One region of the Evansella cellulosilytica DSM 2522 genome, then DNA from elsewhere that is predicted to be linked to it. Evidence: predicted binding sites of a transcription regulator. Region 1 holds the regulator's gene; the other holds the start of a gene.

Region 1 (4,417 bases):
TAACATCATTAATGAATCCTAAGTCTATTCCTAATCTAACATCAGATAAACGCTGAGTTGCTTCTTTTGATTCCATCGTTCTACTATACGATAATATTCCGAAAGAACGATAAACACGGTCTTCCATCTGGATTTTTGATTGGTGTAGCAACGTTTCTCTCGCCGCTCTTTCTTGTTGAATTAATTGACTAACAACACTCCGTAAATCGTCTACAATATCTTCTTCCGATTTACCTAACGTCATTTGGTTAGATATTTGAAAAAGATTGCCTAAAGCTTCACTACCTTCCCCGTAAATGCCTCTGACAACTAAGCCTAGTTGGTTAATAGCTGGTAATATACGATTCATTTGTCTTGTTATGACCAATGCGGGTAAATGCATCATGACAGAAGCTCTAAGCCCTGTTCCTACATTTGTTGGACAGCTAGTTAAATAGCCACGCTTTTCTATAAACGCAAAATCAACTTTGTCTTCCATCCAATCGTCAATTTCATTTGCATACGTTAATCCTTTACTTAACTCAAAACCAGATAATAATACTTGTATGCGAAAGTGATCCTCTTCATTAATCATAATACTTAGTGATTCGTCTTCACTTAATAATACAGCACCTGCCTTTGATTCATCCGAAAGGTTAGGACTAATTAAATGCTTTTCAACAAGTACCCTTTTCTCATTTTGTTTCATATCTTCCATTTTCAATAACTCTAGGTCACCGAATTTGTGATGCGTTTTATTGGCAAATTTATCTTTAACTAATAATATATTTTCTTCTAATTTTTCCTTTGATGCTGTTATCGGAAAAGGGACATTACTCAAATTTCTTGCTAAACGTACTCTGCTGCTTAACACAATGTCAGAGTCAGGACCTTCATTTTTCATCCAAGGACTTATCGCTTTACTTATGAAATTTTGCAGAGACATAGTTACCCCTCCTTTTCGTCCTGTAAGCTTTTTTCTAAGGAACGGATTTGATCCCTAACTTCTGCTGCACTCTCGAATTCTTCTTCATTTATATATTTTTGCATATCTTGTTTTAGGCGTTCTATCTCTTTATGAACGTGGAGATCCTTCCCTTTTCTTCTCGGTATTTTCCCACCATGGACGGAGTTCCCACTATGAATTCTCCTTAAAATAGGATCTAATTTTTCGTTAAATGTATCATAACAAGCACTGCATCCAAATCTGCCTATATCAGCAAACTGTTGATATGTCATGCCACACTTTTCACATTTCAATTCTTTCTTAGGCGTGATTTGTGTGCCACTTGTAGTTGACAATGGTTTCTCTACATCTAACAAACCTGATAATAATTGGTGTATAGAAAAACTATTTGATCCCGGAAAATAATCACCTTTTTCCTTTGCACATGTATCACATATATGAAATTCTGTTTTTTCACCATTTATGATCTTCGTGAAGTGTAATGTCGCTTGGCGCTGTTGACATTCTTGACAGAGCATCACTTCTCCCTCCTATTCTTCATACTTTAAGGTTGAAATCATTGCTTTTAAAATCCTTGCCCTCATTTCATCACGTAGAGGTAATGTTAAGCTAATAATAGACCGATCAATAACACTCAACATTAGATTTGCTTCACGTTTTGTGATAACTTCTTCTTCATACAATCGAGATATAATGCTGATAGCTGAATGTTGAGATATTTGAGAGCCTGTAATTTCTACTAGCTTATCAATTAACTCATTTTTATCATTGAGCTTAACTTTTGATATACGGATATATCCACCGCCACCTCTTTTACTTTCCACCATATAACCTTTTTCTATAGTGAATCTAGTACTAATGACATAATTAATTTGAGATGGCACGCATTCAAACCTTTCAGCTAACTCACTTCGTTTAATCTCTATAAGTTCATTTTTACTATGTTCGATTATTTGTTTTAAATAATCTTCAATAATATCTGATATGTTCCGCATCTTACCCCTCCATTTTTAGAAAAGGCGATTTTTTTTATAGAAAAAGATTGATACGACCGACGAGGAGAGCATCTGCCTGAAAACAAACAATTATCTGTATTGATAATTAATACCCCATCCTAACCATGAAGAATCGTCAAAATTTGACTTTGACTATCTTTGACTATAATTATATTATATCGAAAAATTTAATCTCTGCAAGTAAAATGAATCTATATAATAGCCCAACCTTTATTAGTATATCCAAATATAGAAGCGATAATTCTACTTGGCATCAATGTTTATTTTACGAACGAATTCATAATTTTGAAGTGCTTCAACAAGAGCGTAGTACGTTTTTTCCTCCACTGTTGCCACATATAAACGATACTCAATTACGCTACTCTCTTTATATCCTTCTTGCCTTTCTGAACTAATTGCTTTAATCTGTATATCTAATTGTTCACATACACTGATGATACTCGTTAGTGTACTTTTGTTTTCGTCCACTGTAATATATATATTATTTTTTTGTGCTTTTGATAAAAAATTAAAGTCTATTTTACCTAATAAATAAAGGCTTAAAATAACAATTACCGTTGTAATAATTGCTGGCGTATAAAGCCCTGCACCTACTGTTAAACCAATTCCTGCTACAACCCAAATTGAAGCAGCAGTTGTCAATCCTCTTACTGTATACCCTTGAACTAATATTGTTCCAGCTCCTAAAAAACCAATACCACTAACTACATAAGCTGCTAAACGTGAAGGATCGAAATTAATGTAATTTTCGTTCTCACTCATATATGTTTGGAATCCATAAAATGCGAGTAACATAATTAAACAGGACCCCACACTTACTAGGAGATGTGTTCTAAACCCTGCAGGATGTTGGTGATACTCTCTTTCCACCCCAACTAAACCACCTAAAATGGCAGCTAAAACTAAACGAACTGTCATAATAAATGTATCATTTGCTAATATATCCAACACAATAGAGCCCCCCAATCTTATATTTTATTATTGTAGAAGGGCAATTCTTATAAGCATCGTACTTTTCTGTATGATTGAGATTAATAGTACGAATGTATCAACGTTATTATTTACCCTTATTTATTATTATATAAACTTGTCTCATTATATTTCCTAAATCATTAAAGATTCATGTAATATTATGGTTAGTTGTAGGGGGCTTCTATGATTATGTTTAGTTGTTGGAGTTTGCGGAATTTGGTTGGGGATTAGTCTTGGAGGTTGAGATGGTAATGCTCCTGGTATGAGAACTTTGTTGGATGCGGGTTTGGTTTTGGGGAGCATTGCTTGCTTATGGTGACCTTTGTTTAGTAAGTTTTCGTTTTTTGGTCAGCATTGGCTTCCTATGATGACCTTCGTTAGGTGAACTTTTGTTTTTGGGGCAGCATTGCTTGCTTATGATTACCTTCGTTGAGTGGTGGTTTAGTTTTGGGGTAGTATTGCTTGCGTATGATGACCTTCGTTGAGTGTGGGGTTGGTTTTGGGGGAGCATTGACTTCCTATGATGACCTTCGTTGAGTGCGGGGTTGGGTTTGGGGGAGCATTGCTTGCTTTATGATGACCTTTGTTGGGTGCGGTTTTGCTTTTGGGGTAGCATTGCTTGCTTATGGTGACCTTTGTTGAGTGTGAGTTTGGTTTTGGGGGAGCATTGCTTGCTTATGATGACCTTTGTTGGATGCGATTTTGCTTTTGGGGCAGCATTGACTTCCTATGATGACCTTCGTTCAGTGGGGATTTGGTTTTGGGGTAGCATTGGCGTCCTATGATGACCTTCGTTGAGTGTGGTTTTGGTTTTGGGGCAGCATTGCTTGCGTATGATACACCTTATTTTGTTTTTCTTAAGATTTCATGTTTCATTACTCTCGTATGACACACTTTATTTCATTCCCACTACTTTCTCGCGTGTCATTGGCCTCGTATGATACACTTTATTCCGTTCCTCCCACTTTTATATGCGTCATTGCCTTCGTATGATACACTTTATTCGTTTCCACATACTTTCTCACGTTTCATTGCACTTCTATGACACACTTTATCTCGGTCCAACTTCTTTCTCGTGTATCATTGCCTTCGTATGACACACTTTATTCCGTTCCTCCCACTTTCTTATGCATCATTGCCTTCGTATGATACACCTTATTCCTTTCCTCATACTTTCTCACGTGTCATTGCACTTCTATGACACACTTTATTTCATTCCCACTTCTTTCTAGCGTGTCATTGGCCTCGTATGATACACTTTATTCCGTTCCTTCCACTTTTCATTGCGCCATTGCACTTGTATAAAACACTTTATTCTATTTCCACCACTATTTCACGCATCATTGCGCTCCTCCCTAAAAGAACACTCCTCATTCATTTCACTACATTTATCAAATCAAACCCTACCTTCGGTTCACAAAAGTCCAAATCCTAAACAAATAAAAAAAGCCACTCTCTATTGAGAATGACTTTATCTGCCCAG
Region 2 (4,417 bases), 1.0 Mb from region 1:
TGGTGCAGTGTCAGTTAAGCGAACATCTGTCAATTATATGATGCAGGAGGTGAGGCAGATGTCTTTTGCTTCCATGACTAAAAAAGAACTAACACAACTGGAAGTAGACGAATGCTGTTCGAAGGCAGAGCTTGCCGCCTTGATTCGAATGAATGGTTCTATCTCCATTAGAAATATGCAAATTGCCTTGGACATTCAAACTGAGAATGCTGCGATTGCGAGAAGAATCTACACATTAATAAAGCAGCTTTTTCAAGTACATGTTGAGCTACTTGTAAGAAAAAAGATGCGACTAAAGAAAAACAATGTGTATGTTGTCCGAATAACGAAGGAAGCAAGATCGTTATTAGAGCAGTTAAAAATAATGGATGCAACCTTGTCTTTTACGAGGGAAATTTCTGAGGAGATTATTGAGAACGAATGCTGCAAACGTGCTTACTTAAGAGGAGCATTTTTAGCTGGCGGCTCCGTTAATCACCCAGATACATCATCCTATCATCTGGAAATTTTCTCTTTTTACGAAGAACACAACAGCTCGCTATGTGAATTAATGAATTATTTTGACTTAAACGCGAAAATGTTAGAAAGAAAAAAAGGTTTTATCTTGTACTTAAAAGAAGGCGAGAAAATTAGTGAGTTCCTCAACATTATCGGTGCTCATAGTGCCCTTTTGAAATTCGAAGATGTTAGAATAATGAAGGACATGCGGAATTCAGTGAATAGGCTTGTTAACTGTGAAACAGCAAATCTAAATAAAACTGTCGGTGCAGCAATCAGACAAGTAGAAAGTATCCGCTTAATTAAACAAGAGGTAGGCCTTGAAGTCCTTCCAGAAAAATTAAGAGAGATCGCTGAACTTCGTATAAAACACCAAGACGTCACATTGAAAGAGCTAGGTGAAATGGTGGAAAGTGGTAAGGTGAGTAAATCTGGGGTTAATCACCGTCTAAGAAAAATTGAGGAATTTGCGAATAAATTACGCGCAGGTGAACCAATTAATTAAAAAGCAGCACTAGCATAAGGACAAATGATATACAATATAATCTAATAAATATAATATACGGCTATAGGGAGGAAGTAAAGATGTTAGAAAAAAAGGTTGTAGTAAAACGTAAGACAGGGTTACAAGCAAGACCAGCTGCATTATTTGTACAAGAGGCTAATCGCTTTCAATCAGATATCTTTATTGAAAAAGATGGGAAAAAGGTAAACGCTAAAAGTATTATGGGTATTATGAGCCTGGCAATTAATGCAAACAAAGAAATTAGCTTGTCGATTTCTGGTTCGGATGAAGAAGCTGCAATGGATGCTCTAGTAGAATTTGTCGAACAAGAAGTATAAAGCTTGATTTAGCACATGTTTGTGATGAAATTAACAAAAAAGGGCCTCTCTTCTAATTAGATTGTAATTGTAATCTAACTAGAAGAGAGGCTCTTTTTGTTTGAGTGAGTTTGTTGGCGTCAGAAAGGAAAGCAAAGTGGCTTAGTATTCCTTTCCAGGAATCTGCGTGCCTCAGAAAGGAAAGCAAAGTGGCTTAGTATTCCTTTCCAGGAATCTGAGTGCCTTAGAAAGGAAAGCAAAGTGGCTTAGTATTCCTTTCCAGGAAGCTGAATGCCTTAGAAAGGAAAGCAAAGTGGCTTAGTATTCCTTTCCAGGAAGCTGAATGGCTTAGAAAGGAAAGCAAAGTGGCTTAGTATTCCTTTCCAGGATGCAGAGTGCCTTAGAAAGGAAAGCAAAGTGGCTTAGTATTCCTTTCCAGGAAGCTGTATGCAGTAGAAAGGAAAGCAAGATAAGCTAGTATTCCGTTAAAAGACACTATAATCTGTAGAAAGCCCACCACCCTCACGCCTCAATCCCGCCACCTAAAATAAAAAAAGCCTAGCAAGATTACTTCTCACTAGACTTTAAAATCATTTTATTCAGGCTTCTTCTCCATAACTTCATCAATTAAGCCATATTTTTTCGCTTCAAAAGATGTCATGAAATTGTCGCGGTCTGTATCGCGTGCAATGACTTCAATTGGTTGGCCAGTACGCTCAGCTAAAATTTCATTAAGCTTTTCACGCATTTGGACAATTCTTTTAGCATGGATTTCAATGTCTGCTGCTTGACCTTGTGCACCACCTAATGGTTGGTGAATCATTACTTCACTATTTGGTAGGGCAAAACGTTTGCCAGGTTCACCAGCAGCTAGAAGGAATGCCCCCATTGATGCTGCCATACCGATACATATTGTTTGCACTTTCGGCTGTATAAATTGCATCGTATCGAAAATAGCCATACCGGCTGTAATCGATCCACCAGGACTATTAATGTAAAGTGAAATATCTTTTTCAGGGTCATCCGCAGCTAAGAATAGTAATTGAGAAACGATAGAGTTAGCTACGTTATCATCAATAGCAGATCCTAGCATAATAATGCGGTCCTTTAATAACCGAGAATAAATGTCATATGCGCGTTCACCGCGATTTGTTTGTTCAATTACCGTTGGGACTAAATTCATTTAGTACTCCTCCTTCGCCTTATATAAAAAATATGTGAGACTAGATCACAAGAGTGCTACTTCATGTGATTATCATAAACTAATGGTCAATAAAGGTCAAATGATATGTTTGATCTTTATAAATATATGTACCAACATACTCATCATAGCCGATTTTATTTCTTTTCAAACACTATATTTTATGTAGAAACAAGAAAACAATACATAAAATCAAACTTTTTCATGAAAAAAGTTAGACAAATATATGTGAATGAACATGGTATAATTACAAGTGTAAAAAAATCAATGATTCTATTTCTAGGGGGGCTTATATGAAAAATGAAGTGCAATTACTTCAGCAGCAATCCTTGAGGCTCGTCATGACAAATGAACTTCGTCAAGGAATAGCGATGCTTCAGTGTTCAGCGATGGAATTACAAGATTACATTCATGAATTACTACTCGAAAACCCTCTAATCGAAATAGAAAGCTTTGAAAATAATAATTGGACAGCTATTACGCATGCCGATGAAAGTACATCGGCAATTGAACATATAAGTAAAGATTTCGTTGATTTAAAGCAATTTTTACAAAACCAAATTACATTTTTAGATCTTGATAAGTCAATAAAAAATATCGCTTTATATGCGGCGCAATGTGTGGATGAAAACGGATATTTACTGCACCCTCCATCAGAAATTGCTATAGAATTAAATGTCAGCCTAACTGAAGTTACAAAGGCGATAGATATTATCCAGACGTTAGAACCGGCAGGAGTCGGCGCTTCGTCATTACAACAATGCCTTCTTATCCAAATGAGACAGCAAAAAGAAAGAGACGAGCAAGCGGAATTCATTTTAGAAAATTATTTTGAAGAGCTTGCTAATAAGCAGTTAAAAACAATTGCGAACAAAGAAAATATTAGTGTATTAAAATTACAAAAAATTACTGATAAAATTCAACAACTCAATCCAAAACCAGGCGCAATTTTTTCAAATGAGCCATGCACATATGTTGTGCCAGATGTTAGTGTAAAGTCAACAATTGAAGGCTTTAAATTGTATATTCATGATGAGCTGTTGCCAAAGCTCACATTGAATAAAAACTATCAAGAACTCATGAAAAATAGTGATACTACTATTAATAAATATATTCAAAAAAAATATGAGCAGTATGTATGGATAAAAAAATGTATAGAGCAGCGTCAAAAAACTTTATTTGATGTTGCGAGCACGATTATAGAAAAGCAACTCGATTTTCTAAAAGGTGGTGCAGTGAACTTAAGACCACTAACATTAAAAACTGTTGCTGATCATTTAGGTATACATGAGTCTACCGTTTCTAGAGCTACGATGAACAAATATATAGAAACGCCGATGGGGTTGTACCCATTTAAATACTTTTTTACGGCTTCAGTAGGGTCGAATAAAGGTCAGACAAACTCTTCTGAAAGTGTAAAAACGCATTTAAAGCAAATGATAGATAATGAAGATAAAACAAAGCCTTTTTCTGATGATAAGCTAGCGACCATGATACATGAAAACTATGCAATTGCCGTCTCAAGAAGAACGGTAGCAAAATATAGAGATGAAATGAACATACCTGGCTCAAGAAAACGAAGACGGTTTTCTTAAAGGAAGGAGTATTTTTGCAATGTCGAAACTTTACTTTTACACAAAAACAGGCTGTCCCCTCTGCGATAAAGGACTAGAAATCTTACAAAAAATTAATGAACGTTCTACTTTTGAAATTGTGGAACGGGACATATATTCAAACGATGAATGGCTTGAAAAATATCAAATTCGCATTCCTGTCATTGAAGATGAAACAGGCGATGTGCTTGATGAGGGGATAATATCATCTTTAACATTGAAACAAAAAATCAACAAAAAGTTCACATGTTAATACTTGCTAGTGAGACATTTCATTGGTACA

The links. The regulator CtsR, encoded in region 1, represses protease genes until heat stress. The targets are predictions, from matches to a motif close to ATGGTCAATAAAGGTCAAACA.
Region 2: the regulator CtsR is predicted to act here: its motif matches at 2,586-2,606, upstream of clpP (ATP-dependent Clp endopeptidase proteolytic subunit ClpP).

Annotation. Positions count from the first base shown of each region.
Region 1 is NC_014829.1:112,662-117,078, reverse strand. It holds gene mcsB (protein-arginine kinase McsB) at 1-925, opposite strand, end outside; gene mcsA (protein-arginine kinase activator protein McsA) at 928-1,464, opposite strand; gene BCELL_RS00535 (CtsR family transcriptional regulator) at 1,477-1,941, opposite strand; gene BCELL_RS00530 (MgtC/SapB family protein) at 2,206-2,913, opposite strand; rRNA gene rrf (5S ribosomal RNA) at 4,412-4,417, opposite strand, start outside.
Region 2 is NC_014829.1:3,771,000-3,775,416, reverse strand. It holds gene whiA (DNA-binding protein WhiA) at 59-1,003, shown strand; gene BCELL_RS17475 (HPr family phosphocarrier protein) at 1,084-1,341, shown strand; gene clpP (ATP-dependent Clp endopeptidase proteolytic subunit ClpP) at 1,916-2,503, opposite strand; gene rpoN (RNA polymerase factor sigma-54) at 2,815-4,116, shown strand; gene BCELL_RS17460 (glutaredoxin family protein) at 4,136-4,387, shown strand.